2 regions of the Pseudoalteromonas sp. NJ631 genome follow, and region 1 is predicted to be linked to the other one. Evidence: predicted binding sites of a transcription regulator. Region 1 holds the regulator's gene; the other holds the start of a gene.

Region 1 (15,167 bases):
AGGAGGGGATTATCTCAGTAATCCGTGAACAATTTCAAGTCAAACCACGCAAAAAGCGTAATACTTTTACTGTCAACGGGCCTATAAACTGTCTTGAATGATCTTAGGTGTCACAAATATCAGCAATTCTCGCTTCTCATTAATATCACGAGAGTTCTTAAACAATAGACCTAAATATGGGATGTCGCCCAAAATTGGGATCTTACTTACTGCTGTTTTCACTTCTTGCTGATAGATACCACCCAGTACGATAGTTTGACCATTTTCGACCAGTACTTGTGTTTGGATCTGTTGGGTATTGATTGCCGTCGCCGGGCCATTTGGCGTTTGCACGGTATCACCTTTAGTGTCTTGTGTAATCACTAAGTCGAGAATTATTTTATTATCAGGTGTAATTTGCGGTGTCACCTCCAAGCTTAAAACCGCTTTTTTGAAACTCACCGTCGTTGCACCACTTGACGATGCCTCTACGTAAGGAATTTCTGTACCTTGCTCAATACGCGCCTTTTTCTGATTGGCCGTGGTGATACTTGGCGTTGCGATTATCTCGCCTTTGTTCTCTTGTTCCAAAGCTGACAACTCGAGATCAATCAATGTACCATCCGCCAATTTGGCAATGTGCATACCAATACTACCAGCGGGAACCCCTTTCACGCCTAAATTAACGTTTAAGCGATTTTCCAAAGATGGGATGTTACCATTGGACAAAGCATCAGCGCCTTCCAGCGTACCAGATATAGCATCACTACCTTGCTGGTCGCTAAAACCCCAGCGGACACCTAAGTCTTCTTGTACGGTATCATCCACAGTAACCATACGCGACTCAATACGCACCTGTTTTACTGGCACATCTAAGGTTTCAACCATCCGGCGCACACTTTCAATACTGCGCGAAGTATCTTTAATTAATAGAGTATTGGTACGTTTGTCAACGGACACACTACCACGATGACTAATAATAGAGTTGATATCTGTTTTGAGTAAGTCTGCAAACTCTTCCGCTTTCGCGTAATTAAGTTGAATATACTCGCTATATAATGGCTCTAGCTCTTCCACTTGCTGACGCGCTTGTAATTCTTTGGCTTCTCTTGCTGCGAGTTCTTCTGATGGTGCAACCATCAAAATAGAGCCATCCATACGCTTATCTAGCCCTTTCACACGTAACACAACATCAAGCGCTTGATCCCAAGGTACACCGTCTAAACGCAGGGTTATATTGCCAGATACCGTGTCACTCGTTACCAGATTAAAGTTGTTTGTATCGGCGATGATCTGTAGTACGGAGCGAATTGGAATATCCTGAAAATTCAACGTGATTGGCTGACCTTTATACTCTTTTTTATCGCCAAAGGTTTTATTACCTTCGTCTTTTTCAACTGATAACGTAAAGATGTTATCAAGCTGCTGATAGGTAAACTTGAATGCCGCATTTGGCTCAATCACAATGCGGCTTTTATTGTCTTCTTTAAAGGTCTCGATACGAGATACCACAGTGCCAAAATCTAACACATCAAGTTCATATAACAGGTCTTCTGCAATATCAATATGGTGGAAGTCCGCAATGATTTTGCCACCGCGCTCTTGTACATCAATAGCCGCTTGATTGTGCTCAAGAAACGCGAGTACTTTCGCCTCACCTTTCTCACCGCGACGAAAATCGATAGCTTGAATTTGGTTAATAAATGCGGTGACTTTTTGACTTTGATCTTGTTCGGAGACAATCGGTTTGTTAGATACTTCCACTATCACCAGATTATTCTTAACCTCGGTTTTATATAGCTTCAGCTCATCCATGTTGATGGAAACGGCAAAACCGCCATCTCTGAGTTCACTAGTAATGCCTTGAATACCCGCCTTGTTAATGCTCAATGCTTTTAAGCTTTCTTCGAACTCAGCCTGCTGGAAAAATAATTCAATACTAGCACTTTCGCCAACAACTCGAACTTTTGGTTCTGTATTGAGTTTTTCGTCAAACACCAGTTGTAGCTGGGTTTCCCCTGTTGGCACAGGGTTATAGCGAATGTCATATAACATAGGAATGGCATGCGCAATTGACGAAAGGCCAACTAAGGCAACACCGAGCACAGAACGCCATAGTGTTCGAGTGCTTTTAATGGTTGATTTTATAACGTTATTGTTAGTATTCACTCGCGCCACCTTGTTCCGCTTCTAACATTTCCACTTTTGTTAGCCTTTCTTTCCAACATCCCGTTCCATCTGGGATCAATTCTAATAATTCTAAATGATCGGCATGCACACTTAGCACTTTGCCATGATATAAACCCATATATTCGCCACGTTTAACACGATATAACCCCTGCGTTGCCGCTTCGATTAGCGCCCAACGACCGTCAGATTTGGCGATAATGCCTTTCATGCGCAGATTATCCAATGGAAACTTCTCTAACGGATAGCGATCTCTATCTGGGTCTGGGTGTAAGCAGTTTTTAATTTGAACCAATTTATTTTCAATTACTTCAGGCTGCGGTGCAACAAAAGGGCTACGTAACTCCGAAGCACTATACTTAAATGGCTCATAGTCCTGCATTTCAGGTATAGGTTCGATTTTTGGCGTTGAGCTTGCTTTTACTTGATCAATAAATTCTTTTTGTTCTGCCGTACTATCATTACAACCTGAGATGAACAGCAATGTGGTTACGCAGAGCACTAACCGGATCATTTCTGACCTCCTTGCTCATAGCGATAAGTTTTTGCCACAACACTAAATACTAGCTCGCCGTTTCCTGCATTTTCGATTCTAAAATCGTGTAGGCTAACTATGCGAGGTAACTCAGATACTTTACTCACAAACTGACCAAATTCATGATACTTACCAATCACTTCTAACTTAATCGGTAATTCGGTATAAAACTCTTTGCGTACCTCTGGCATCCAGCCAATTTTTAGGAAGGTTAATCCGCTTGAGGTACCAACGTAAGTCAGATCATCAAGTAACCCAGGCGTTTCGTTGGAACTTGGCAGTCGTCTCAACAGCTCTGTAAATTGCGCTTCCATATCAATCATTTGCTGTTTATAAAGCTCTAGGTTGTTTGCTCTGGCGTATTTTATTCGGTAGCTCGTTCTCAGCTCTTGCTCCTTTTTAACCGCTTGGTCGTAGCGGTCAATTGAGCTTGAGACCATCAGGTTATAACCCAATACCATCATTAATAAAACCACTAGAATGGAACATAAAACTTTTACAGGAAAAGGCCAATGACCTATGTTGTCGAGCTCCAGCTCATTCCAATCGATTTCTTTTAAACTGCTTAAGTCAAAATTCATGCACTGTGCCTCCGCCCTATTTCGCTTTATCGGCTAAGTGGATGTCTTCATGAGACTTAACATAAAAATGCATGGTAAAATCACTCAGTAATTTTGAACTTTGCTCACCGGCTACTATACCTTGGATCACAGGTCGCTCTAATAAATAAGACGATTCAACTTGTCGTAGCATTTGTGATAAACGGTTGTTCGATTCACTTCGACCAATGACTTTGATCATATTGTCTTGCCGTTCAAGACTGGTGAGATAAACCCCAGCCGGAACCACTCGTGCTATTTCATCGATAATTTGCGTGCCGAGACTACGGTTGAGCTGTAACTCTTCAATAAGCCGAATGCGGCGCTGTAAGTTTTCTTTTTGCTTATTCAAGTCGTTAATAGCAACTATCCGGGAATCAAGTTGAGAGATCTCACTTTCGAGATAGCGGTTCTTAATTTCTTGCCCGGTTTTCAAGCCGTCATAGAAGCTGCCAAGCAAGTACATTAACAACAGACAAGCCGCGATGATCACCGCAATGATAGTCAAAAAGATTTGTTGCGACGCTTGCCTTTGCTGCTCGCGCCAAGGTAGCAAATTTATATGTGGCATGATGAGAAGCTCCTTAGTGCTAAGCCTGTCGCTAAGGCGAACTGCGCTTTATGCTTTTGCAGCACATGCCTATCTACTTTTGGTGCAATCTCCATGTCTGTAAACGGGTCTGCCACTATTGTGTGGATCCCAAGCTCATCAATAAGCAGTTTATCTAAGCCATGTACCAAAGCTGTTCCACCCGTCAACACGATGTAGTCAATATGATCTTTACCACTAGTCGTCATAAACATTTGCACTGCTCGACGAATTTGCTGCAGCATAGAAGTTTGAAAAGGAGCCAAGACTTCAAAGGTATAGTTTGGCGGTAAATCCCCCGTTGTTTTTGCCAGTTCTGCCTCATCGTAGGTTTTGTTGTAATAAGCAACAATACTGTTGGTATATTGCTCACCACCAAACACTTGGTCACGGGTATAAATCGTTTTCCCAGATTGAATAACGCTTATCAACGTAAGCACAGCGCCAATATCTATCATTGCTACGATTTTATCAAAGGCATCATTTGGCAGTTCAGGGTAAATGACGTCCATAGCTCTACTTAGTGCGTAGTTTTCTACATCAACAACTTTCGCTTTGAAACCAGCTTCTTCCAATGCGCCTACCCGTGCTTGCACGCTTTCGGTACGAGCCGCAGAGAGCAGCACATTCATTTTTGACGGATCGGCTTCGTTTACTCCAATTTTTTCAAAATCTAGACTAACTTCATCTAACGGGTAAGGGATCAGGCTATCTGCTTCAATAGCTATCTGGGACTCAAGTTCAGCATCAGTTAATGACACATCCATAAAGATCACTTTTGTAATCACGGTCTGACCGGATACGGCAACTGCTGCATATTGCGTGAGCTTTGGAATGCGCCGCTTCATTTTAGTTATCGCGTTGCCGATCGCTTCAATGTCTTGAATGGCCCTTTCATTTACTGCTCCTTTCGGAATAGGTTCAATCGCAACGGCTTCTACTCGGTAGCTGGAACTTGTCTTCGACAGCAACACCGCTTTGACACAATGGGAACCGATATCGATCCCTATCATCAGAGGTGCTTGTTTTTTTAGTAGTTGGCTCAGCATGTGAAGCGCCTGTTTCCTTTTAAGACTGTGTACCATAAAAATTTAGCACACAAAAATATTAATCGTTTTTTAATCAAGATATACTAGCAGTGTCTACCTGTAATTGGGAGTCTAACTAGGGATAATTCCGTGAAATTATTGAAAAGATTTTTACAATTCGTTTTTGTTTGTACCCTTTTAGGCGTGTTGACACTTATCAGTCTTTATTATTATGTCAAATCTGACATACCAAGTGTAGAGGTTTTGAAAGATGTTCAACTACAAACACCCATGCAAGTCTTTACACGAGACGGAAAACTCATCAATCAGTTTGGTGAAAAGCGCAGGATCCCTGTACGTTTGCAGGATGTTCCACTCCCCATGCGCAAAGCATTCTTAGCGACAGAAGATAACCGTTTTTACGATCATTTCGGCATTGACCCGATAGGTATCATCCGCTCCGCTTTAGTGCTTATCACCACAGGGCAAAAAAAGCAGGGAGCCAGTACGCTCACCATGCAACTTGCCAGAAACTTTTTCTTAACAAGAGAGAAAGCCTATATTCGTAAAGTGAAAGAAATCTTTATTGCGTTGCATATTGAGCAGCTATTAACGAAAGATGAAATTTTTGAGCTTTACTTAAACAAAATTGAACTGGGTAATCGTGCCTTTGGTATCGGTGCAGCAGCACAAGTCTACTACGGTCGCTCACTATCAGAATTAACGTTAGCAGAAATGGCAATGATTGCAGGCCTGCCAAAAGCGCCCTCCGCATTAAATCCAATTCGTAACCCAGAGCGCGCGCAATTGCGCCGGAATGTTGTGCTCGGACGAATGCTTGCTGAAAAGTATATTACCCGAGCAGAATATGATGAGGCGACACAAGCTCCCATCACAGCTAAATTCCATGGTGCCGAGATTGAGCTGTATGCACCTTACATTTCTGAAATGGTTCGCGCCTATATGGTCGAACGCTACGGTACTGATAAAGCCTATAACTCTGGCATGAAAGTTTACACCAGTGTGGAATCTGACATGCAACAGGCTGCTCAGCATGCATTAGTTGATAATTTACATGCCTACGATATGCGTCACGGCTTTAGAGGCGCAGAAGAAACCTATTGGCATGCTGAGACGGAATCGCCGCTCAGCCATGAAGACATTATTACTCGCCTTAAAAAGGTCAATGAAATTGGGCCTTTAAAAGCGGCTGTGGTGCTAAACATTGCAGAGAAAACAGCCGACCTGCTCTTAAAAACCGGTGAGCAAATTACATTGGAATGGTCAGGCTTAAGTTGGGCTAGACAATACATCAGTGAAACGCGTCAGAGCTTACCACCAAAAACAACCGCAGATATCCTCGCGCCGGGCATGCAAGTGTTTGTCCGCAAACAAGACGGCGACTGGACGTTAAGTCAGTTACCGCAGGCATCCAGTGCTCTTGTCTCACTCGATCCGCAGGATGGGCGTGTAAAGGCGATTGTGGGTGGCTATAGCTTTGAGCTTAGCCAATACAATCGTGCTACCCAAGCTAAGCGTCAAGTGGGTTCAAACATCAAACCCTTTATTTATTCATCCGCATTAGAAAATGGCTATACCCTAGCCACCATCCTTAATGATGCCCCGATTAATCATTGGGACAGAAGCGTTGGCGTGGCTTGGCGTCCAAAAAATAGCCCTGAAGTGTATAACGGCCCAATTCGTATTCGCCGAGCGCTTGCACAATCGAAAAACGTGGTATCTGTTCGTTTGATCAAAGGCGTTGGCATAAATAAGGCTGCGGATCACTTGCTTAAATTTGGTTTTCAAGACGCAGATATTAATCGCAGTGAGTCATTGGCGCTTGGTAGTGCTGCACTGACTCCTATTGAAATGGCGCGCGGCATGGCCACTTTTGCCAACGGCGGTCACCTGATTGAGCCGTACTTTATCGATAAAATTACCGACTCATTCGGCACTGAGCTGGGTTCGGCAGAGCCATTATTGGTCTGCGACGAACAGCAGCTGGAAGAACAACCTGAGCGCTGTGCACCGCAAGTGATTTCGGAGCAAAACGCATTTCTGATTGCTGATGCACTTCATAGTGCAATCTGGGGTGGCGGTAGCTGGAAACATGACACGGGCTGGAGCGGCACAGGCTGGCGTGGTCAATGGTTAAAACGTCGTGATCTTGCTGGAAAAACGGGTACCACCAATGACTCGGTAGATACTTGGTTTACGGGCTTTAACCGTAATGTCCTCACCACAGTTTGGGTTGGCTTTGACGATGCGAGTAAATCCTTGGGTCGTGCGGCCTACAACGCTAACCTTGGTGATAACCAACTTGTTGGCGCAGAAGCAGGTGCGATTTCAGCACAACCTGCTTGGATAGACTTTATGCGTGAGGCACTTAAAGATGAGCCTTTGGCCCCGATAGAGCCACCTCCAGGACTTATCTCAACTCGGATTGATTTAAAGACAGGGCTGTTGTCTCGTAAGAACGATTACACATCTCGGTTTGAGTATTTCGAACAAGGTACGGCCCCAACCAAATACGTATTAGATACGGATAGCAGCACACCGTTTGACGATACCGCCCCGCTACCCACTCACGAAGAGTTATTCTAAAATAGAAATGCCGATACAGATGTATCGGCATTTTTGTATTATATCTATTTTCTTAATAGCGTTATTTTAGATTTTGCGTCAACCAGAATAAATCGGAATGTATTCCCGCGGCTGTCACTTCTTTGCCTGCTCCGGGGCCTTGGATCACCAGTGGGTTTTGTTCATACCATTTAGTGTGGATCACAAAAATATTATCACCCGGTGTTAAATTCGCGATTGCCGAGCCGTTTGGTACCTGTGCAATGCCTACTTTTGCAGACACTTTGCCATTGCTTGCAATTTCAAGCGCACCAGTATAGCGAAGCGCAGCGTCATTCGCTGTGGCCTTTGCATAGTGTGTCGCATAAAAGTCATCGAGTTGCTGGCGATTTTCTAAAAACGTTTGCCATGACCCCACACTCAAGGACTCAGGCATTAACGCCTCTAATTCAATATCGTCAAGCTCAAGTTCAATGCCTAACTCTCGTGCTAAGATCAAAAGCTTACGCTGCATATCTCGGCCAGATAGGTCTTCTCGCGGATCAGGCTCGGTAAAACCAAGTTCTTGCGCCCCAAGCACTAGCTCAGAAAATGCTTCAGAACCATCATAGCGACTACAAAGCCAAGATAAAGTGCCAGAAAAGACACCTTCAATTCTCACCACTTCATCGCCACTATTTTGCAGATCAGCCAATGCAAAGTTAATGGGAAGACCTGCGCCAACACTGGTGTTGTAACGCCATAACAGGTTACGCTCTTGCAACTGCTGACGCAGCATTGAGTACCAACCTTGTTGTGCCGTGCCGGCATATTTATTAGCGCTGATCAAATGGCAGTCATGTTCAACAAACTGTGGATACAACTCACTGAAACGCTCGCTCGCAGTAATATCGACCACCACTTTATGCTCGTAATCTAGCTCTTTAATACGAGTGAATAGCTCGGCTTCATTGTATTCGATGGCCTCATTTTGCCATTGCTGTTGCCACGATGCTAAGTTCAACCCGCTTGGACAGAACAACATTTGCTTAGAACGCAGTAAGCCAACCAACTTAAGGTCAAAGTGCTCACTCAGCTTAGCGACTTGGTTTTTGCATTGTTCGATAAACACTTCACCCACATTGCCAACACCAGCCACAATCACAGCAAGCTCTCTGCCTTTATTGACCAAACGTTCGTGCAATATGGCAAGTAGGTCGCTATCAATTGCTTGATCGCTTAACACTAAGCTGTAATGACGCTCTTGCAGCACAAAACGGGTGACAATCGCATGTTCATCCAATAATTCCAGAGCTTGCTGATGTAACCCAGCAACATCCTGACTTGGTGCAACAATAGCAAAGCCTTGAACTTGCGACTCAATAATATTGGCTCGTGAATCTAGCGCTTTGATCACAACATGGCTAAATTCAGATGGCACCAATAAGTGTGCCTCTCCACCTTTAACAAAATGATGAATGCTATGCTGGATAAGCTGGCTTAGCTGTTTCACTTCACCACTTTTTAGCTGCTCAACGCGTAACAGGTCAAGTTGTCCAAAAGTGGTAATAAAGCGCTTCTCTTTGCTATAGCCTGCCTTTACTATCTCAGTGCCAAGTGCATCGGCATCAAAGCTGCTACGAACTTGTAGTTTTATATCGGTATCTTTAAGTGGAGACAGCGTTTTTGCATGCAGTACCGGATTACCTAATCGTGCGAGTAATTCAGCTTGGCCACGACATACCTTAGTGTATTTTATAGCATTGGCGACTTTACGTGGATCCGTACTGAATACGCCAGTTGTATCCGTCCAAATTGATACTTGAGCCGCATCAAGATAACTTGCCAACAAAGTTGCGCTATAGTCACTGCCATTTCGACCTAAAGTCACCGTTTCACCTTGTGCATTTGCGGCAATAAAACCAGTAACGATATAGATAGCGTGGTCATCAATTGCGCGATAGCACGCTTCTTTATTATGGGCGTGTAGTAACACCCCATCCTGTTGTACAAATAACGTACGAGCGTCGATAGCTTTGGCTTCAATACCTTGAGAGTTTAGGTAGTTTGCTAATATACGAGCCGACCATAGCTCTCCATGTGCAAGTAAACTCGCGTAGTGAAGTTGATGCTCTTCTCGCCCTAAAGCGATTGCCTGCAGCTCATTGACGAGCTGTTTGAGTAACACACTGTGTTGTTCACCTACAAACAGAGCATCAATTAATTCTCGTTGATGATTTTCAACTTGTAATAAAACATCGTTGAATGCACGAACATCTTGCTGCTCAAAGCTTTGCCATAACTTCACTAGAGTATTCGTTGTTTTTCCTGCAGCAGAAACCACAACACTGTCACCTAGTTGACATTGCTCTAACACTATCTTGGCAACCGCCTGATAACGCTCTGGCGAGCTTAAACTCGAACCACCAAACTTATGTACTACTTTTGCCATTTACTCACCACAACGCTACTGTATGTGCAGGCGTTAACTTGAATGACTTAGCATCATCACTCGCCTGACTTTCATCAATACATGCAAATCCCGATTCCAGATCTGCAATGAGATCCTGTGCATCTTCAATGCCCACAGAAATACGAATTAACGTGTCGCCCACTCCCGCTTCTAAACGTGCTTGCGGATCCATACCTGCGTGTGTCATCGTCGCTGGATGGCAAATAAGACTCTCAACCCCACCTAAAGATTCTGCCAATGAAAAATGCGTTAGAGACGTTAAAAACTTCGCTGAAGTTTGCAGATCGCCTTTGATATCAAAGCTCACCATACCACCAAAACCGAGTTGTTGTTTTTTCGCAAGTTCGTGTTGAGGATGCGACTCAAGGCCTGGGTAATAAACTTGGCTAACATACGGGGACTTTTCTAAATACTCCGCAATCAGCTGGGCATTTTCTTGATGCTGGCGTAAACGCACGTTTAAGGTGCGCAGTCCACGTAAAGTAAGATAACTATCAAAAGGCGCGCCGGTAATACCGATATTATTCGCCCACCAAGCTAACTCATCACCCAACTCCTGCGTACGCGCGATCACCGCGCCCCCCACGACATCAGAATGGCCATTGATATATTTAGTAGTTGAATGCACGACTACGTCTACGCCAAAGGCAATGGGGTTTTGTAGTGCAGGAGACAAGAAGGTATTGTCGGCGGCGACCAAAGCCCCCACAGCGCGTGCTGCATTTACGACAGCTTCTATATCCGTTAGCCTTAATATTGGGTTACTTGGTGTTTCAATCCAAACTAATTTAGGTTTGATCTGCTGCAGCTGTGCAAGACTTTCAGGTTGCGTGAGATCCAACACGGCTAATTTGAGCAGTCCACGCTTAGCAAGCGATGTAAACAAGCGATAGCTACCACCGTAACAGTCATGTGGAATAACCAGCGTATCGTCATGGTTAAGTAGCTGAGTTACTAGGTGAACAGCAGCCATGCCAGTGGCGGTAATAATGCCACGAGCACCACCTTCAAGTTCAGTCAGTGCCTGTGCAAGCACATCACGATTAAAGTTACCACTGCGGCCATAATCGTAGTCGCGTTTGGTATCAAAATCGGCAAAAGAATAGGTGGTAGAAAGGTAAAGCGGTGGCACTACTGCCCCATGTGCTTTATCAGCTTCTATACCGTGACGCACTGCAATCGTCGATTTGTTAACTTGACTCATAAGGTCACCTAGATAGTTGGATGTTTAGACGTCTAAAAGGTTAGAGCAACAGAAACTAGAAGTCAAAACATTTATACTGCTAAATGGCTAAATAACTAGTATTTGACTATCTTTTTTAAACCGATAAAATTTCGCCACTCTAGGCGTTGCTAATACGACTGAGTTATTGAAAACTATGGCAGAGATTCTTCTATCTCGCTATAGCGGATTAGTTTATTCATCTATTTGAGTTTGGGATTTATCTTTAATTCGTAAGGTTATCCCTATATTCATGCGGTTGGTGAATAATGTAGACCAGAACCCAGTCATATTGGCATTGATGTAACTGAGGCAAGTACACAATTATGGCAAAATGGAACGGTGAGTATATTCACCCATATGCAGAACACGGTAAGAAAGCAGAGCAAGTAAAAAAGATCACGGTGAGCATACCTCTGAATGTACTCAAAGTGCTAACTGATGAGCGTACACGTCGCCAAGTGAATAATTTACGTCATGCCACGAACAGTGAGCTTTTATGTGAGGCGTTTCTACATGCCTTCACAGGTCAGCCACTGCCGAGCGATGAAGACTTGAGAAAAGATAATCCAGAGCGTATTCCGTTAGAAGTAAGACAAATAATGGAAGAGCGCGGTTTGGAGATCCCTGAAATAAACGAAGAGTGATAACTACTCTTTCTCTGTGGACATACAGACACAAAAAAAGCCTCAATCGAGGCTTTTTTTGTGTCTGTATGTCCACAGAGAAAGCCTCAATCGAGGCTTTTTTATTTGGATAATACCAATGGTATTATCCCATATATCCAGCTGGCATATCGATTTGTGCTACACCTGATTCAATTGCAGCTACCGCTACTGCTTTTGCGATACGAGGTAACAAACGCGGATCCATTGGTTTTGGAATAATATACTCAGGACCAAATTCAAGATTATCCACATCAGCCGCTTTTAACACTTCAGCTGGCACAGGTTCTTTCGCAATCGTTCTAATTGCTTCAACTGCTGCAATCTTCATCTCGTCATTGATAGCAGTTGCACGTACATCAAGCGCACCACGGAAGATAAACGGGAAACACAACACGTTATTTACTTGGTTTGGATAATCCGAGCGACCAGTCGCCATGATCAAATCATTACGTGCACCGTGTGCAACTTCAGGACTGATCTCTGGGTCTGGGTTAGAACAAGCGAATACCACTGGCTTGTCAGCCATTAACTTTAGATCTTCAGCAGAAAGTAAGTCTGGGCCAGAAACACCAACAAATACGTCCGCATCCGCAATCACGTCTTGTAACGTACGCTTATCCGTGTTGTTTGCAAACAACTCTTTATATTCATTTAGGTCATCACGACGAGTATGGATCACGCCTTTTCTGTCCAGCATATAGATGTGTTCTCGTTGAGCACCACACTTGATCAGTAATTCCATACAAGCGATAGCGGCTGCACCCGCGCCAAGACACACAATAATCGCATCATGAATATCTTTACCTTGGATTTCCAACGCATTCAGCATACCCGCAGCGGTTACAATTGCGGTGCCGTGCTGATCATCATGGAATACAGGAACGTCACAACGTTCGATTAGCGCGCGCTCAATTTCAAAGCACTCTGGCGCTTTAATATCTTCAAGGTTAATACCGCCAAATGTGTCTGCGATATTTGCCACCGTATTGATGAAGTCTTCGGTGGTGTTGTGCTTAACTTCGATATCGATTGAATCAAGACCCGCAAAACGCTTAAATAATAGCGCCTTACCTTCCATAACAGGCTTTGACGCCAAAGGACCTAAATTACCCAAGCCAAGAATTGCCGTACCATTACTGATCACCGCAACCATATTTCCTTTACCCGTGTAACGGTATGCATTCGCCGGATCAGCCGCGATTTCACGTACTGGCTCTGCAACACCTGGGCTATATGCAAGTGCTAAGTCTTTTACGGTCTCGGCAGGTTTAGTGAGTTCAACACTGATTTTACCTGGAACGGGCTTCTCGTGATAATCTAGAGCTTGTTGACGAAAATCTGTCATGGCGCGATATTTTCCTACGAAGTTAATGTGAGAGTGTGGTAAACGTTCGCATTCTGAATGTTGGCAACCTATCATGCTGGTTACAGCAACACACAGTGCGATTAACTATATGAGCGACGACATTTAACCACTCAACAAGCGTTTGTGCTTTGCTGTCGCGGTATGTCAATAGGACATATAGTTAATCGACCGTATTCACACAATACCGAGTTTTGCTCATTATTCAAGTAAAATCAGGTCTATCCACTAGCACGGTATTTTCTATACTTTTCCGAGAAGATAAGCTCAATTTTAAGAAATATTTCACAAATAATGTGACTAAAACTTAAAAAACAAGACGCTAAAACCAGCACAAAATGTAGAAAATTAGCACAGATGTACACTAACTATAAAAACAATAAGAAAATTGAAACTTAACTAATTTTAACGTCAAGATACCCGCATTTAGTCGCAAAATAATGACTTTAGTTTATATAAAGTGCTCATAGCTGATACTATTTACTATATGAGCTTTGATTATTTTCACAACTTAAGCTCGTAAATGTTCAGTATTTATCTACTAAATAGAGTTTTTACTCTACCCAAGAGATCAGTAAAGTTTTGCTGCCAAACTGGCAAGTTTTCTATTTTAGAAGAATAAAAGACACAATGAAGGCGTGATGACTGACGGTTTGTCTGTTGATGCAGAATAGCATGTATCAATCGGGAAGGTATTTTCAAACAGGCACAAAAAAAGCACCCTAAGGTGCTTTTTTCGACTAGACCAACAAGATTACTTCTTGCTGCTAAGTGCACCGAAACGCTTGTTAAAGCGATCTACACGGCCACCTGTGTCAAGGATCTTCTGCTTACCAGTGTAGAACGGGTGACATGCAGAACATACGTCTAGGTGAATATCTTTACATAGCGTTGAACGAGTTTCGAACTTGTTACCGCAAGAGCACGATGCAGTGATCGTCTCGTAATTAGGGTGAATACCTTCTTTCATAGCAACCTCTAGTTAAGGCCGTATCGCTCTCCAAACCCGAAGTCTGGCACCATACGTAGTTATACAAAAATGTGGACGCGTATTTTAGTGCTTAACTGAACAATCTACAAGCAATATTTCAGAGTTTTTTATCGCCGTCGCAGAGTACGTTTTCAATTCGTACCACCTTAGGTATATACTTCGTCACTGCGCTCACTTTATGGAATTGTAATACATGCTCATTCTTGAAGTAGCTTTAAAGCTGCCACTGCACCGAACATTCGACTATTTGCTAGCACCAACCATGCAAGTTGAAGCAGGAATGAGAGTCACCGTCAATTTCGCCAACCGTCGCTGCACAGCAATTGCGCTTGCTAAAAAAGACGACACCGATGTACCAAAAGATAAGCTCAAGCAAATTATTGAGGTGTTGGACGAGCACCCAGTCTTTAATCAAGCACAACTTAGCTTCTTACACTTTGTCTCTCAGTATTACTGTCATCCAATTGGCGATACCTTATTCACAGCACTACCGGCGGTACTTAGAGATGGTGGAAGCCCAGACAAAACTCAGATCCCTATCGTCAGATTAACGGACAAAGGGCAAAAGCTACCAACACTGCGAGCCAAAAAGCAACAAGCACTGCTTTCTCAATTATGTGAAGGTGGCGCAATAAAATTAAGCGAACTCAAAGCACTCGGATTTGCTAGCCAAACAATTAAAGCATTGGAAGAAAAAGCGCTTATCTCACAATCTATTGAGCATGACAGTGATTGGTCGCAAAACGAATTACAGCTAGGCGAAAAGCCGCGCCTAAACGACCAACAAGCGACTATTTGCAGCGCCGTCAATGCTCAAGTCGGTTACCGTACCTTTTTAATCGAAGGTGTAACGGGAAGTGGTAAAACCGAAGTCTACTTACAGAGCCTTGAAAACATAATAAAAGCGGGTAAACAAGCACTGATCTTAGTGCCTGAAATTGGACTCACACCGCAAACAGTCAACCGCT
Region 2 (15,167 bases), on a different contig from region 1:
TGTGTTTGTAGTTGGGACTGCAATAAGGCAATGTAAAATAATTCGGTAAGCTGACTATGTTGTTGATTATGTGCTTCAAGCCCCTGTTTAAGTAACGTTTGTGCAGTTAGGTTATCGCCCTCAAGCTGCTTGAGTTTGGCTTCAATAAGCAGTGCTCGCTGATCAACTTTACCGTGTTGAATTAGTTGCCGAGTGCGTTTGAATGAAGCAAGTTGCTGTTGTGCCTGAGCGATATGATTTTGAGCAATGGCAATTTCGGCCAATAATAAATAGGCTCGAGACAATTGAGTATAGGCACCGCTTTGTGTCAAAGGTTGAAGTAAATCTTCAATGATTTCAGTTGCCTTGTTGTAGTCGCGCTTTTTGTAAAATACCTCCGCGATGCTTAGCAAGGTGTGATTCGCTTTGACTTGGTCGCCAGCTTGCTGGTGGAGCGCATGGGCTTGACGAAACGAGAGAATTGCATCATCTAACTGATTAATATCCCTCGACACATTCCCTAAATTGTTAAGCGTGATCGCTTGCCTCTGCAGGTCATTGGTTGCTTTCGCTATTTGGTAGCTTTCTAAAAATAAAGTAAGGGCGGTATCTAGATCTCCGAGTGCCTGATAAGCATTAGCTAAATCGTTTGCTGATTTACCCAGGAGTTCGTTTTGTTGCAACTTAGCCGCAAGCGTTTGCGCTTCGTGGAAGCTCTTAAGCGCTTGAATATAATTGCGCTGGCGATAACGATTAATACCACTTTGTCTTAACACCTGAAAGCGTTGGAGTGTGGTTAACTTCCATGTTATCAACTCATCCAGTATTTGATTGCTGAGCTTTATGTCACCCACTCGACGATACAAGCTAACAAGCTCAAGGTGTGCATCAAAAGCTTGGGCACCGTTGGGTTCAAGCGTTTCAAGATGTTGCTTACAAGACAAAATTTGGCTTGTGAGGTTAGCATTATTAGCACTTGGGCATTCTGAACCATGCGCCGGTAACACAACGAGCAGTAAAGCTAAAAGCAAAGGCATAAATATTAGTCTAGATACATTGTTTTTACATATTAATATAGTGGTAACAAAAAGTCGTGTCTGCCTTTAACAAATCTCAGGTTGACTATTTTTTGTATTTTGTTGCTGTCTAGCTGCTGTTGTTTAATTTTGCCAGTACGACCAAGTCTCGATTTGTTAATATTGTTAGTTTAATGTGTTTTTGGTATGGTCTTGTTGCTAATTAAGGCCCAGCTGAAGAAGCTGGAAATCAATCCATAAGGAAATAAAAATGAAGTTAAATACAATGTGGCTAAAGTCACTTAGCGTCGGTGTCACGTTATTTGCACCATTAGTGAGTGCCGCTCCTCAGCTTGATAAAGCCATATTCGAGTACAATGCTGGATTAAACATTCAAGAGGAATTTAATATCTTTGCCGATGGCAACGTGACTGATCCTAATTATCCAAATAGTGACTTGCGTATTCAATTGGATAGTAGCAAAAGCTACGATCAAATTGGCTTTTATGACAAAACTTACACTACATACGGTCAGGCGGTTGCATACAACACATTAGACAGACGTTGGGTTAAATTTAAGGGTAAGGTGCTTTATTTTTCAGGCGAAGACAACGGTAACCAAAAGATAGATACGATTTCTTTTCGCATTGTTAATCCTGCTGGAGAAACATCGGAGTGGGGAGAGATCAGAGTTAGCTTAGACCAAGCGTTTGGTGGTAATTACGATGTGTATCCGAGTGATGACTCGGCACAAACCTTTGCTGGTCAATCTGTTGATGTGTACGTTAAAGATAACGATAGTGGCATACCATATTATTATGGTGTTGAGATTTTTAGCTCACCAGCTAACGGTACAGTATCTGTTAACAGTGACTATTCCATTACCTACACACCAAAAGCAGGGTTCATTGGCCAGGATTCGTTCCAATATCGCATTAAGGGTAACAACCTTTATGATATTACAAGCGCGCCAGCGACAGTTTCTGTTTCGGTAGCAAATTAACCCCAAACCCAGGCCAATATGCACACATATTAAGTGTGATATTGGCTATCCTTTTAGCAATAAAAATACCCCAGCCAAAGCAATTAGGCCTCCAAACATCATAGACTTAGTAATCGCTTCTCTGCGCAGTAGTCCAATCGTCATCACCATGAGCGGTGCCGTTGCAAAGATGGTTTGTGCGATAGCGGGATCAGTATGATTAACGGATATCAACTGTAGCCAAAGCCCAATAAAGGTGCCAAAAAACACTGCAACGAATAACCAGTTTTTACCGTCAATTTGTTTAAGTGTAAGTGCTTTAAACAGGCTTTGTGATCGCAAACAAACAACAATTAAGGCCACAAATAGGGTGCCGGATCCCAAGCGGATAAGTGCCGCCCACAAACTACTAATGCTTTCGTTATTTAGCGCACCTTTGGAAAGTACCATACCCGCAGCTTGGCAAATGGCAGCCGTGAGTGCAAAGCAGACTCCCAAAAGGTAATGTTTTTTGTCTAGCACTGGCTGGCTTCTACTTGGCTTAATCGCTAGCATCACGCCAACAGTCGTCACTGCAATGCCGACCCAAGCGGATGCGCTGAGATAAACACCAAGAAGTACAATGTTTAAGATCCCCGCGATGGCAGGTGCAAGACTTTCAATAACCAAAGTGCGAGCAGGACCTATATTTCTAAGTGCGGCAAAGTAGGCGCTGTCACCAATCGCTATACCCAGTACCCCACTGGCTATCAGCCAGCCCCAGCTCGAGAGTAAGGTCGGGTACATAGCATCACCTGCGATGATCAAACACAAGATCATCAAAGCAGAAGCGATGACGCCTTTGCTAACGTTCAACTCAAATGGACTAAGGTGATGGCTAAATCGTTTATATAGTATGGTCGAGCCAGCCCATACCCCAGCCGCCGCAATCGCTGCCGCTTCGCCAATACCAATCATAAATATCAAGTTTCATGTGTTTATTAATATGGTGGCAAGTATACATAAATTGAAATAGTCAGTGAGAGGTTAGGCATCAAATTATTATCACAAATGTTTAGACGTCCATACATCTAGAGGTTGAAATTTTCCAGTTTTTGTCCATAATAATGCCATTCGATTAGTCTGGAGCAGCGCATGCCAATCACCGTCACCGACGAACTCCCAGCCATTGCCCAATTGCGTCATGAAAATGTGTTCGTGATGCCACAAAGTCGTGCATCAACGCAAGAGATCCGCCCAATGCGGCTCGCGATATTAAACTTGATGCCGAATAAGGTGGAGACTGAGGTGCAATTTATCCGATTACTGGCAAATACCCCTTTGCAGGTGAATGTTGATTTGTTGCGACTAGACACCCACCGCAGCTCTGAAAACTCAGAGCAACACCTAGATATGTTTTACCGCTATTTTTCGGATGTGAAAGAGCAAAACTATGATGCTTTGATCGTCACAGGTGCGCCGCTGGCACATCTTGAATATGACGATGTGGTGTATTGGCAGGAATTACAGGCGTTTTTTGATTGGGCTGAGCACCATGTTACTTCAACCCTGTTCTCCTGTTGGGCCGCACATGCCGGTTTGTATCACCATTATGGGTTAAAGCGAGCGCTCAAAAATGACAAACTTTGCGGCGTATTTAAACACCACTGCTACTTTGACCACGGGGCGCTCACTCGTGGTTTTGATGATGAGTTTTTGGTGCCACACTCGCGCTATGGCCACATCGACATCGATAAAATTAACGCGTGTAAAGACCTAGTAGTATTAGCGGGCTCTGAAAAAGTGGGCGCTTACTTAATTAAAAATCACTCAGGTAGCCAAGTATATATCACCGGTCATCCTGAATACGACGCCGATACGCTACAAAAAGAATATCTTCGCGATTGTGAAAAAATGGCCAACGCACCGCAGCCTGAGAACTATTTTCCTGAGAATGACACCAACAAACGTCCATCTAAGACATGGCAAAGTCATGCATTCTTGTTATTCTCAAATTGGTTAAACTACTATGTTTACCAAACCACACCTTATGATATTAACTTAGTTAGCCAAGATGTAAGGACTAACAATTATGCCGAATAATGTAGCCGTAAACGGTGAGCAAATAGCAGAGCAGCTTAAGCAAGCGATGCAGCAACGTATTCTGATCTTAGATGGTGCAATGGGAACCATGATCCAAAAGCACAAATTAGAAGAGCAAGACTATCGCGGTGAGCGCTTTAAAGATTGGCATGTCCTTATCAAAGGCAACAACGATCTGCTAAGTTTGACGCAGCCTGAGATAATCAAACAGATCCATCGCGATTATCTAGCTGCTGGCGCGGATATCATTGAAACCAATACTTTTAATGCTACCACCATCTCGATGGAAGATTATGACATGGCAAGCCTAAGCCGAGAGATTAATCTTGAATCGGCGAAGCTTGCACGTGCAGTGTGTGATGAATTTACCGCCAAAGATCCTAGCAAGCCTCGCTATGTGGCAGGTGTGCTTGGTCCAACGTCAAAAACTTGTTCGATTTCTCCAGATGTAAACGACCCAGGCTTTCGCAATATCACTTTTGACAAGTTGGTTGCAGCTTATGTCGAATCAACGCTTGCTCTTATCGAGGGCGGTGCTCACCTTATTTTGATTGAAACTATTTTTGATACGCTCAATGCCAAAGCCGCCTCTTACGGTGTAGAAGAAGCGTTCGAGCAAGCGGGTGTCACTCTGCCTGTTATGATCTCGGGCACTATCACCGACGCTTCCGGTCGCACGCTGTCAGGGCAAACCACCGAGGCGTTTTATAACTCCATTCGCCATATTAAGCCAATCTCTATCGGCCTCAACTGCGCGCTAGGCCCAGACTTATTAAGACAATATGTAGAAGAGCTGTCACGGGTTTGTGAGACCTTTACCTCTGTGCATCCAAACGCAGGGCTTCCTAACGAGTTTGGTGAATACGACCTAGAAGCCGACGATATGGCAAAAGAGATTATTGATTGGGGTAACGAAGGGTTTATCAATATTGTTGGCGGCTGCTGTGGCACCACGCCTGAACATATTCGCGCCTTCGCGAGAGGACTTGCACGAACTCAGCCGCGCAGCTTGCCTGACATCGAAGTGCGGATGCGTTTGGCAGGTCTTGAAGCCTGTAACTTAAATTAGGAATTCACCATGACACAAACAGCAGTATTTACCAATGTCGGTGAACGTACCAATGTAACGGGATCGGCAAAATTTAAGCGCTTAATTTTAGAAGAAGATTACGAAACCGCGCTGGATGTTGCCAGAGAGCAGGTTGAAAGCGGTGCGCAAGTGATTGATATCAACATGGATGAAGCTATGTTGGACTCAAAAGCTGCGATGGTGAAGTTTCTTAATCTGATAGCGTCAGAGCCGGATATTTCTAAAGTCCCTATCATGGTTGACTCGTCTAAATGGGAAGTCATTGAAGCGGGCCTGAAATGTATTCAAGGTAAAGCTATTGTAAACTCAATCTCCTTAAAAGAGGGGGAGGCACCATTTATCCACCAAGCCAAAATCATCAAGCGCTTTGGTGCTGCTGTGGTGGTGATGGCATTTGATGAAGTTGGTCAAGCGGAAACCGCAGAACGAAAGTTTGCGATCTGTCAGCGTTCTTACAAAATCTTGGTTGACGAGCTTGGGTTTCCGCCAGAAGACATTATTTTTGACCCCAATATTTTCGCGGTCGCTACGGGTATCGAAGAACATGATAACTATGCCGTAGAATTTATCGAAGGCACGCGCAGAATTAAACAAAACCTGCCGCACTGTAAAGTGTCAGGGGGCGTATCGAACGTTTCTTTTTCTTTTCGTGGTAATAACCCAGTGCGTGAAGCGATCCACTCTGTGTTTCTTTATCATGCGATTAAAGCGGGCATGGATATGGGGATCGTCAATGCGGGTCAGCTAGCCGTGTATGACGATATTCCAAAAGAGCTCCGTGATGCCGTTGAGGATGTGATCCTCAATACCGACGCCGGTGCTGGCGAGCGATTGGTTGAGATCGCACCTAAATACTCGGGCATGGCACAAGCCGAAAAGCAGGAAGATTTAGAGTGGCGTTCTTGGCCAGTTGAAAAACGCTTGGAGCACGCCTTAGTTAAAGGGATCACCGAGTTTATCGACGAGGATACCGAGGCTTGTCGGCAACAGTTTGATAAGCCAATTCAAGTGATTGAAGGGCCACTGATGGATGGCATGAATGTGGTTGGCGACTTGTTTGGCGCGGGCAAAATGTTCCTGCCTCAAGTGGTGAAATCTGCTCGAGTGATGAAGCGCGCGGTTGCCTATCTTGACCCTTACATTGAGGCCGAAAAAGAAGAAGGCTCAAGTAACGGTAAAGTGATCATGGCCACGGTTAAGGGCGATGTACACGACATTGGCAAAAACATCGTGGGCGTGGTACTGCAATGTAATAACTACGAAGTCGTGGACTTGGGGGTGATGGTGCCGGCAGAGAAAATTCTGCAAACGGCCATTGACGAAAACGCTGATGTCATTGGTCTGTCTGGTCTTATTACGCCTTCCCTTGATGAAATGGTGCATGTTGCGAAAGAAATGACGCGTCGCGGCTTTGATATTCCTCTACTCATTGGTGGTGCAACCACATCGAAAGCGCATACGGCGGTTAAAATTGAACCTCAGTACGACAAAGGTGTGATTTACGTCAATAACGCCAGTCGTGCGGTTGGTGTGGTATCTAGCCTGCTAAGTAAAACCCAAAAGCCAGAGTTTTTAGCAAAAACCGCGGACGAATACGTCAAAGTACGGGAGCAGCAGGCGCGCAAAAAGCCACGTTCAAAACCGGTTACCTTGGCGCGTGCTCGCGATAATGCGGTAAAACTTGATTGGCAAAGCTACACGCCACCGGTGCCAAATAAGCTGGGGATCACCGAGTTTAAAGACGTGAGCATTAAAACACTACGCGATTATATCGACTGGACACCATTTTTTATGACTTGGTCATTGGCCGGTAAATATCCACGTATTTTACAAGACGAAGTGGTTGGTGAAGAGGCGCAAAAACTGTTTCATGATGCCAATGCCATGTTAGATCAGTTAGAACAAGAGGGTACTTTGCAGCCACTGGGTGTGATTGGGTTGTTCCCTGCTAACCGCGTGGGTGATGATATTGAAATTTATACCGATGAGTCTCGCAGTGAAGTCCTAGTTACGTCATGTCAGCTGCGTCAGCAAACCGAAAAAACCGACTTTCCTAACTATTGTTTGTCGGATTATATTGCACCTAAAGGCACACCTGATTATTTCGGTGCATTTGCCGTCACTGGTGGTCTTGAAGAAGATGACTTAGCAGATGCATTTGATGCCAAGCAAGATGACTACAACAAGATCATGATTAAAGCGGTCGCAGATCGCTTAGCCGAGGCATTTGCTGAATACTTACATGAGCAAGTGCGTAAAGTGCACTGGGGATTTGCAGCGGATGAAGTGCTGAGTAACGAAGAACTTATCCGTGAAAATTATCAAGGGATCCGTCCAGCGCCAGGGTATCCTGCGTGCCCTGAACACACCGAGAAACAAAAAATTTGGCAGTTGTTAGATGTCGAAAACCGTATCGGTATGAAGCTGACTAGCTCATACGCCATGTGGCCGGGAGCAGCGGTGTCGGGTTGGTATTTCTCGCATCCAGATTCTAAGTACTTTGCCGTTGCGAGTATTCAAAGAGATCAAGTAGAAGACTATGCAGCGCGTCAAGCTATGCCGCTAGAAGAAGCGGAGCGTTGGCTTGGTCCTAATTTAGGATATGAAACCGCGTAATAGCTGAATTGAAGTCTAGCTTAACTTAATCTAAGACGAAGTTGAGCTAGACTTTTTGTTGCTTTCACTTTTTGAGTTTTAACGCTTATTTGCGGGCTGATAAATTTCAAATCCAAATTCATTAGAATATGTTGTTTAGTAGTTAACAGGGCGCGCTAAATTCAAGTATACTGAATTGAATAACTGTTAATAATAAGGCTTTACTCAACAATGAAGATGAAATGGCTGTTTTCATTCCTTTTTATTTCCAATCTCTGTTGGGGGAGCAATCAGCTGGTTGTTGATATTATCAGTAGCGAAAATTTCAGTCAGCGTTATGAGCACTTTCTTGCTGGTCGTGACGTCTTAGACGTTGATTCTTTCTTTCCTACCACCAAAGGTTCTCATATTGAAATCATCGAAATGGTGCTACTACAGCAGGCCCTGTTTCTCGGCGGTGAAACACGTAAAGTCGTATTTAATCCAAAACCTTCGGTAAATATTCTAGAGTTTTCTGATCTGATCGCTGGGGAAAGTTTAATCCTTGCTCGCAGTGTTTGGCACGAAAATATCGTGGACTATCGCGGCTCATTATTTATCTCAGATCCGATTGTTGAAGTTGGAGATTACGAAGCTGGGCTTTACGTCACCAAGCGTAATGTCGCACTGCAACAAACGCCGCTTTCACAGCTTCGGCAGTTGAACGTGGTGTCTAACCCACAATGGGAAGTGGATTGGCGTGCACTGATGAATACAGATTTACACATGGTGAGCTTTATTGGCCCGTGGGAAACCATGTTGGCAATGGTAGAAAGCGATGTCGTCGACACTATGTTGATTAATTTTAGCGTGAGTGATTCTTTAACTTTAAATTTTGAAGGTAAAGAATATGTCCCAATCGAAAATATTAAGGTTGTCTTGCCAGACTCTCGACATTTTGTCGTCAGTAAAAACCATCCTGAAGGCGTGCAAATATTTGCGGCACTCAATCGTGGGTTAAAAATACTTAAACGACGAGGCGTGATTAAACGGGCGTTGACAGAATCCGGTTTTATCAATAAAAAAGTGGCGAATTGGCAGGTAGCTAACGCTGAAATGCTGGTGGGAGGAGACTAATGCAGCCAGCTTTGGTATCGCTTTGCATATTGGTGAGTTCTCTAATTACATTTTGTGGTTTTGCTTACGAATCATCGGAACAAATACAGCGCAATTTAAATGCGCTACAAATCTCGGCTGAACAAGATTACGACTTGTCTTTATTACCGGACATTAGAGCGCTGCGAGAGCAAGCGCGTACGCAAGGTAATAAGCCGCTGCAAATCAAAGCATTGCTGTTAGAAGGTAGTATAGTTCAGCATTTTGGTGATTTTGAAGATGGTCTCGACTTGCACCAACAAGCGTTGCAGTTGGCCGAAGCCGATAACAATACATTTTTAAAGGCAAACACCTATCTTGCCATCGCTCACCTTGATATTGACTTAGAGAGTTATGAGTTAGCGCAGCGCTATTTAGATAAAGCGTCAGTACTGGCTGAGCAAATTGATGATAATGCCCAGATAAAAGCCGATATCAGCTTATGGCAGTCGCGCTTGAATATGGATAGGGGGGCTTATCGTTTAGCGCTTAAGTCTTCTTTCGTGCCAGAGATTTCAGGTATTCGGCAGGAGACACTCGCGCAATTAAAGCTCACACGCTCTTGGGCTTATTTACAGCTGGGTGAATATTTACCAGCTAAACAAATTCTAGATGAGTTAGACAATGCGCATTATTTGGTTCAAAACCAAAGAATGCGGATTATGGCAGCGGTGCAGCGTGCCAGAGTGGCTTTACAAAGTGGTGATTTTGCAACTTCAATTGATTTAGCTCAGGCTGGGCTGAGAGATACACTCGGCACACGTTTTTTACTTTTTCAATCTCAGTTGCAATGGATACTGGCCTCAGCTTATGCCCAGCTTGGAGACTATCAGCAAGCGCATCGTTATTTAAAACGCTATGCCGTTACCGAGCAGTCACTGAATTTGCAAAAGCGTAATAACAAGCTTCTTAAGCTAGAAGCGCAGTATTCTCTCGCGCAACAAAAGCAGGCGCTTAATGAGCTTGAGCGAGACAATGCTCAGCAGGCAAAGCAAATTATGGCGCATCAGCAACAGATAGAAAACGCAAGATTAAGCCAGCAACGTTGGTTATTGATAGCCTTGCTGGTGTTTACTTTAGTGCTGGTTTTTTATTGGCGCTGGCAAAATCGCCGTTACACCAAGCTGTTAGAGAGTCAGGTTGCGCAGCGGACCGAGGAATTAGCGGAGCGAAACAAGCGGTTGCAAACCCTTAGTTTCACCGATAGCTTGACTGGACTGAGTAATCGGCATCATTTTTTTAGCGTGATTGATGGCACCATTGAAGTGTACAGGCAAAAGTGGCAAATTCCGCAAACACAACAGAATGCCGATTTAATTTTTGTGATTGTCGATATCGATCACTTTAAAAGTATCAATGACAGATTTGGTCATGCCGCAGGAGATATCGTGTTGCAAGACTTTGCTGAAATCCTTAAGCAATGCACTCGAGAGTCAGATATTCTAGTGCGCTGGGGTGGGGAAGAGTTTTTGCTGGTGATGCCAGATATGGACAGAGCGGCTGCGCACGAAGTGACAGAGCGGATCCGTCGCCAAGTGGAGAGCTATCCATTTGTGGTGAACGATCAAACTATCAACTGTACTTGTTCAATTGGTTTTGCTCCATTCCCGTTTGATCCAACACAACCAGATAAGCTTAGCTGGGAGCATGTGTTGGAGTTAGCCGACGGTGGTTTATATCTTGCGAAAGAATCTCATCGTAACGCTTGGGTTGGAGTCCATACCGGAAGCGAGGAAATGCAAAGTCCGGCAGAGCACGTGGTGCAAAACCTACGCTCATATTTACAAGCGGGCAAATTAAAAACGTGGTCAAATTTATCCGATCTTATTTATGCTTGTAATACCCGATAAGCGAATTCGGTTGTTTGGAGACATCCAGTTTAGGTGTATCATCTTGAACAAGATAGAATAATAAAGCGTTATAGTTTTGCTGCCGATTGAAGCCTTCATCCCCGAGATCATTTCCACTTTAACCAATGATAACCGTTTGGTATTACAGGCCGAACCCGGCGCAGGTAAGTCGACCTTAGTGCCGCTGCGTTTACTGCAAGCTGATATTTTTTCCGGTAAAAAAATCATTATGCTTGAGCCACGTCGTGTGGCAGCAAAATCTATTGCGACCTACTTGGCCAAACAGCTGGGAGAATCGGTCGGTGAGCGAGTCGGCTATCAAATTCGAAACGAGCAACGTGTTTCATCCAACACCCGCTTGGAAATCGTCACCGAAGGCGTATTGACTCGCCGTCTTCAAGCGGATCCTGAACTCAGTGATGTTGCGCTTATTATCTTCGATGAATTCCATGAGCGTTCGATTCATGCGGATTTAGCTTTAATGCTGGCGTTTGAAGTGCAACAAGCATATCGCGACGATCTCAAATTACTGGTGATGTCTGCAACGATAGACACCGAGCTTTTATCGAATTATTTGGATGGCGCACCAAGGTTATCTTGCCCTGGTAAAACTTATCCAGTTGAAATTGAATATGTCGGTAAAGCGAGTCGTTACTTGGCAGATCATGTGTTAAGTGCGCTGCGCCATGCTTTCACTCTACAAAGCGATGGCGATGTATTGGTATTTCTCCCCGGGCAGGCTGATATTCAGCGCTGCATTCAGGCGTGCCAAGTGCTTGAACAAAGTAATGTTGAGCTTCTGCCTTTGTACGGCGGATTACCCCTATCTGAACAAGAAAAGGTGCTGAGTAAAAGCGCCAGTGCATCAAGACGTGTTATTTTTGCGACCAATATTGCTGAGACCAGTTTAACTATAGCCGGGATCACTATGGTTATAGATTCTGGCCTTGAAAAACGCTTAACCTATGACGTTAAAAGCGGTCTCTCGCGGCTAGATACGGTGATGATCTCAAAGGCATCAGCAACACAACGTGCAGGGCGTGCGGGTCGTCTACAAGCGGGCCATTGTTTACGTCTTTGGCGCGAAAGCGAACATAATAATTTAAGTGACTTTCAGCCGGAAGAAATAACCACCACTGACCTTTCTGACTTAGCGTTAGAGCTAAGCGCGTGGGGAGTGACACAATACAAGGACGCGAATTGGCTAACACCGCCACCGATGCAACATTTTTCGGTGGCCTGTCAGTTGAATCAGTCGCTTGGCTTGGTCGATGCGCATAATAAAGTGTTAACTGCTGGGCAGCGTGCACTGCAACTGGGTGTTTCGCCTCGTCTTGCCAGCATGCTACTGCGATGTGAGACGCCAATTGCGCAACAACTAGCTTGTTTTTTGGCGGCAATATTGAGCGAGCGCGATATTGTAGTACAAGCCAACACAAGCGATATATGTGAGCGAGTATTGGCGTTGATTGAGTTTGTGCAAGACCGTACCCGTACCGCCAAAGCATATTGCTTGCACAGAGCTGCCGCAGAGCAGGCCGTAAAATTGGCCAAATCATTTGCACACAAACTGGGAATTAGGCTCAAGAGTGAAGCAATCACCCTTGTAGATATTCAAACCTTAGTGCCCACTTTATTGCTCCATGCCTTTCCTGACAGAGCTGCGCAAAAACGTCCTCAAGGGGATAACCGCTACTTGCTTGCGAATGGTCGGGGGGTAACATTACGTGATGGAGATCCGCTGCAAGGTCAGGCCTATTTGATTGTTTGTGATGTGGATGGCAAAAATAAGGATGGCTTAGTATTTCTAAGCTGCGCAATCGAAAAGGGCACATTACTTGAGCAACTGGCGCCATATTTGAGTAAGGCGGTTCAGTATCAACTGGATAGTAAAAAAGAAGCGGTTCAGGGCCGGCAACAAGTTAAATATCATGCTCTGGTATTAAAAGAGCAAAATCTGAGTCAGATCCCCAAAGAAGCGTTTGCCCAATGTGTAAGGGATATCCTCACATCGGAAGGGCTTGGTATACTCAATTGGTCGGCAAAAAGTCACGCTTGGCTCGCTCGAGCTAAATGGTTAAGTGAGCAGCTAGATACCTTCCCACAGATATCTGAGGCAAGTTTGATAGCGCAGCTTGATACTTGGTTATTGCCCTATTTGATGGGCGTAAATACTATCAAACAATTGAAGCAACTGGATATTTTTAACCTGCTTCAAGCGACACTCACTTGGGAGCAGCAACAGCAACTCGAAGCGCAAGCACCTGAGTTTTACACCACGCCAAGCGATAAGCGAGTCGCGATCCGCTACGATGAGCACCAAGGGCCAACCGTTTCTGTGGTGTTACAAGAAATGTTTGGTCAATTGACGTCGCCAACGCTCGCCAACGGCCAAGTCCCGGTACGATTTGAGCTGCTATCTCCAGCGAAAAGGCCAATCCAAACCACCAGTGATTTAAGCAACTTTTGGCAAACTTCTTATTTTGAGGTGGCCAAAGAAATGCGTGGTCGATATCCAAAACACCGATGGCCAGATAAACCGCTTGAGGAAAAGCCTGGCCGCTCCATCAAACCGAGAGGAAAATAGGCTGGTGGAGCAATAGGCTTGTAAAGAAGTCATAATGGCTATAACGTGAGCAATCTAATAATATAAAGGAGTGTGAAATGCGGTCTATTATGGCGTTCATTTTATTGGGCTTATTTGTTGCTCAGCCAACTTATAGCGGTGAGTTTGAAGTGCTTTATCAATCTGACACAGCAAAAGTCGTCAGAGATAAAAGTTATGGCACAAACATTGGGATCTTTGCAACGAAAAGGGGAGTGGTGATCATTGACCCTACAACTGAAGATGCGGATTTGCCAAAGCTCAATGATTTGATACAGAATAGCTTTCAGACCGAGAAAAAATACCTGCTAAACACACATAGTCATTCGGATCATACTGGTGGTAATGCTTTTTTCCAACAGCAAGGTTTTACACTTATTGACAGCCCGCAAGGGTTAAAGGAGCTTGGGGTGATAAAGCATACTCAAGCCGTTTCACATACCGCCAATGACAACATCCTCTATCATCCTACAAGCAATATTTTGTTTACCGGAGACATTTACACCACAAACTGGCATCCAACATTTTATGCCGGGGGCTTAACGGGTTTTAATAAAGCGGTCGATTTGATTTTGTCGATTGGCGATCAAAATACGTTGATAGTGCCAGGTCATGGCAAACCTACATCGAAAAGAGAACTCGAACAACATAGAATTCAAACATTCGCTTGGGTTGAGCGGGTTAAAATTTTGAATCAGGCGGGTAAGTCGGTTGAGCAAATAAAGAACGATGCTAAGATCAAGCGCTTATTAGCGCAGTTTAATCTTGAAGGAAGACAACCTTTTCTTCCAGAGCGGGCGCTTACCCGTTTTATTGAGCGCACTATTACCGTGTTAGGGCAAGCGAACAAAGCTCAATAAAACTGCTAAAAGGCTGAGGCTGATATGCAAACTAAAAGTGGAAAAATAGCATTATATTTTCTGTTAGCCATCCTTGTGGTAATAAGTTGGTTGCCAGAGTTTAATACCGCCATGATGGCCTTTATTGATGATGCGCTACTGCAGTCCTCACTCGTCTATGCTTCAGCACGTACGGTAAATGGCGCTATTTCCTTGCTGCAATCTGCTGAGGTTGGGATTGGTGTTGCAAGCATTCAGCCTGCGCAGCTACTCGACCCTATCAATGATTTAGCAGAATACATTTCTGATGTGATGCAACTAGCCATTGGCTCTTTGTTTATACAGCGAATTCTCTACACTATTTCCACTCATATTTTATTCAGTGTTGCTTTTACCGTCACCGTAATTGGGTATTTCGTGTGTTGCTATCTAGGACTTTGGCAAACGGTAAGGACTAAAATATTAGCCACGATGCTACTGATCCGTTTTGTGGTTCCGTTTGTAATTCTATCGACGGGTCTCACTAGTCAACTGTTACTGGACCAAGAAATAAATAAACAAAGTGAAGTGGTGTCGAGCAGTGTTGACCTCTTTCAATCTCAAGCTACAAAGACCAGCACACAAAGTGTAAAAATAAAGGCTCAAATCGCCAGTCAAAAGCAAAGCCATAGTGAACAAATAGCGTTATTGACTAAACAACAGATCCGTCTTCATGGTGAAGCGACCGAGCTACATGCTGAAATTACCGCTTTGGAAGGTGATATTGAAGCGGCTCAAGCGAACCGAAGTTTATCCGAATGGTTAACATTTACCAAAAGTGAAGAGGCTAAGCCACTGATTGAAAAGCAACAGCGATTGGCCAGCGATAAAACAAAACTCGACACTCAAATAGCGCTTATCAATAGAGAAAAAGATCAACATCAACACGCAATTGAAAAGCTCAATGAGCAGCTTCACGGTAGCAATGAAGGGACGCTAAGCCGAGCAGTTAAAGC

What was found. Region 1 encodes MetJ, which represses methionine synthesis genes. Its sites were predicted from a motif close to TAGACGTCTAGACGTCTA; they were not measured.
Region 2: A587_RS0119665 (homoserine O-succinyltransferase) is a predicted target of MetJ. The motif match lies at 3,033-3,050, and genes of this name have one in related genera.

What each region holds. Positions count from the first base shown of each region.
Region 1 is NZ_AKXJ01000003.1:412,335-427,501, forward strand. Features, by position in the region: gene A587_RS0108650 (type IV pilus secretin PilQ) at 82-2,148, opposite strand; gene A587_RS0108655 (pilus assembly protein PilP) at 2,138-2,680, opposite strand; gene A587_RS0108660 (type 4a pilus biogenesis protein PilO) at 2,677-3,282, opposite strand; gene A587_RS0108665 (PilN domain-containing protein) at 3,299-3,871, opposite strand; gene A587_RS0108670 (pilus assembly protein PilM) at 3,859-4,938, opposite strand; gene A587_RS0108675 (penicillin-binding protein 1A) at 5,068-7,524, shown strand; gene metL (bifunctional aspartate kinase/homoserine dehydrogenase II) at 7,586-9,934, opposite strand; gene metB (cystathionine gamma-synthase) at 9,939-11,159, opposite strand; gene metJ (met regulon transcriptional regulator MetJ) at 11,504-11,824, shown strand; gene A587_RS0108695 (malic enzyme-like NAD(P)-binding protein) at 11,949-13,190, opposite strand; gene rpmE (50S ribosomal protein L31) at 13,963-14,178, opposite strand; gene priA (primosomal protein N') at 14,393-15,167, shown strand, end outside.
Region 2 is NZ_AKXJ01000015.1:77,551-92,717, forward strand. Features, by position in the region: gene A587_RS0119650 (tetratricopeptide repeat protein) at 1-1,016, opposite strand, end outside; gene A587_RS0119655 (Ig-like domain-containing protein) at 1,267-1,998, shown strand; gene A587_RS0119660 (DMT family transporter) at 2,044-2,934, opposite strand; gene A587_RS0119665 (homoserine O-succinyltransferase) at 3,112-4,059, shown strand; gene A587_RS0119670 (homocysteine S-methyltransferase family protein) at 4,049-5,128, shown strand; gene metH (methionine synthase) at 5,138-7,765, shown strand; gene A587_RS0119680 (hypothetical protein) at 7,976-8,860, shown strand; gene A587_RS0119685 (GGDEF domain-containing protein) at 8,860-10,728, shown strand; gene hrpB (ATP-dependent helicase HrpB) at 10,805-13,315, shown strand; gene A587_RS0119695 (MBL fold metallo-hydrolase) at 13,393-14,193, shown strand; gene A587_RS0119700 (hypothetical protein) at 14,218-15,167, shown strand, end outside.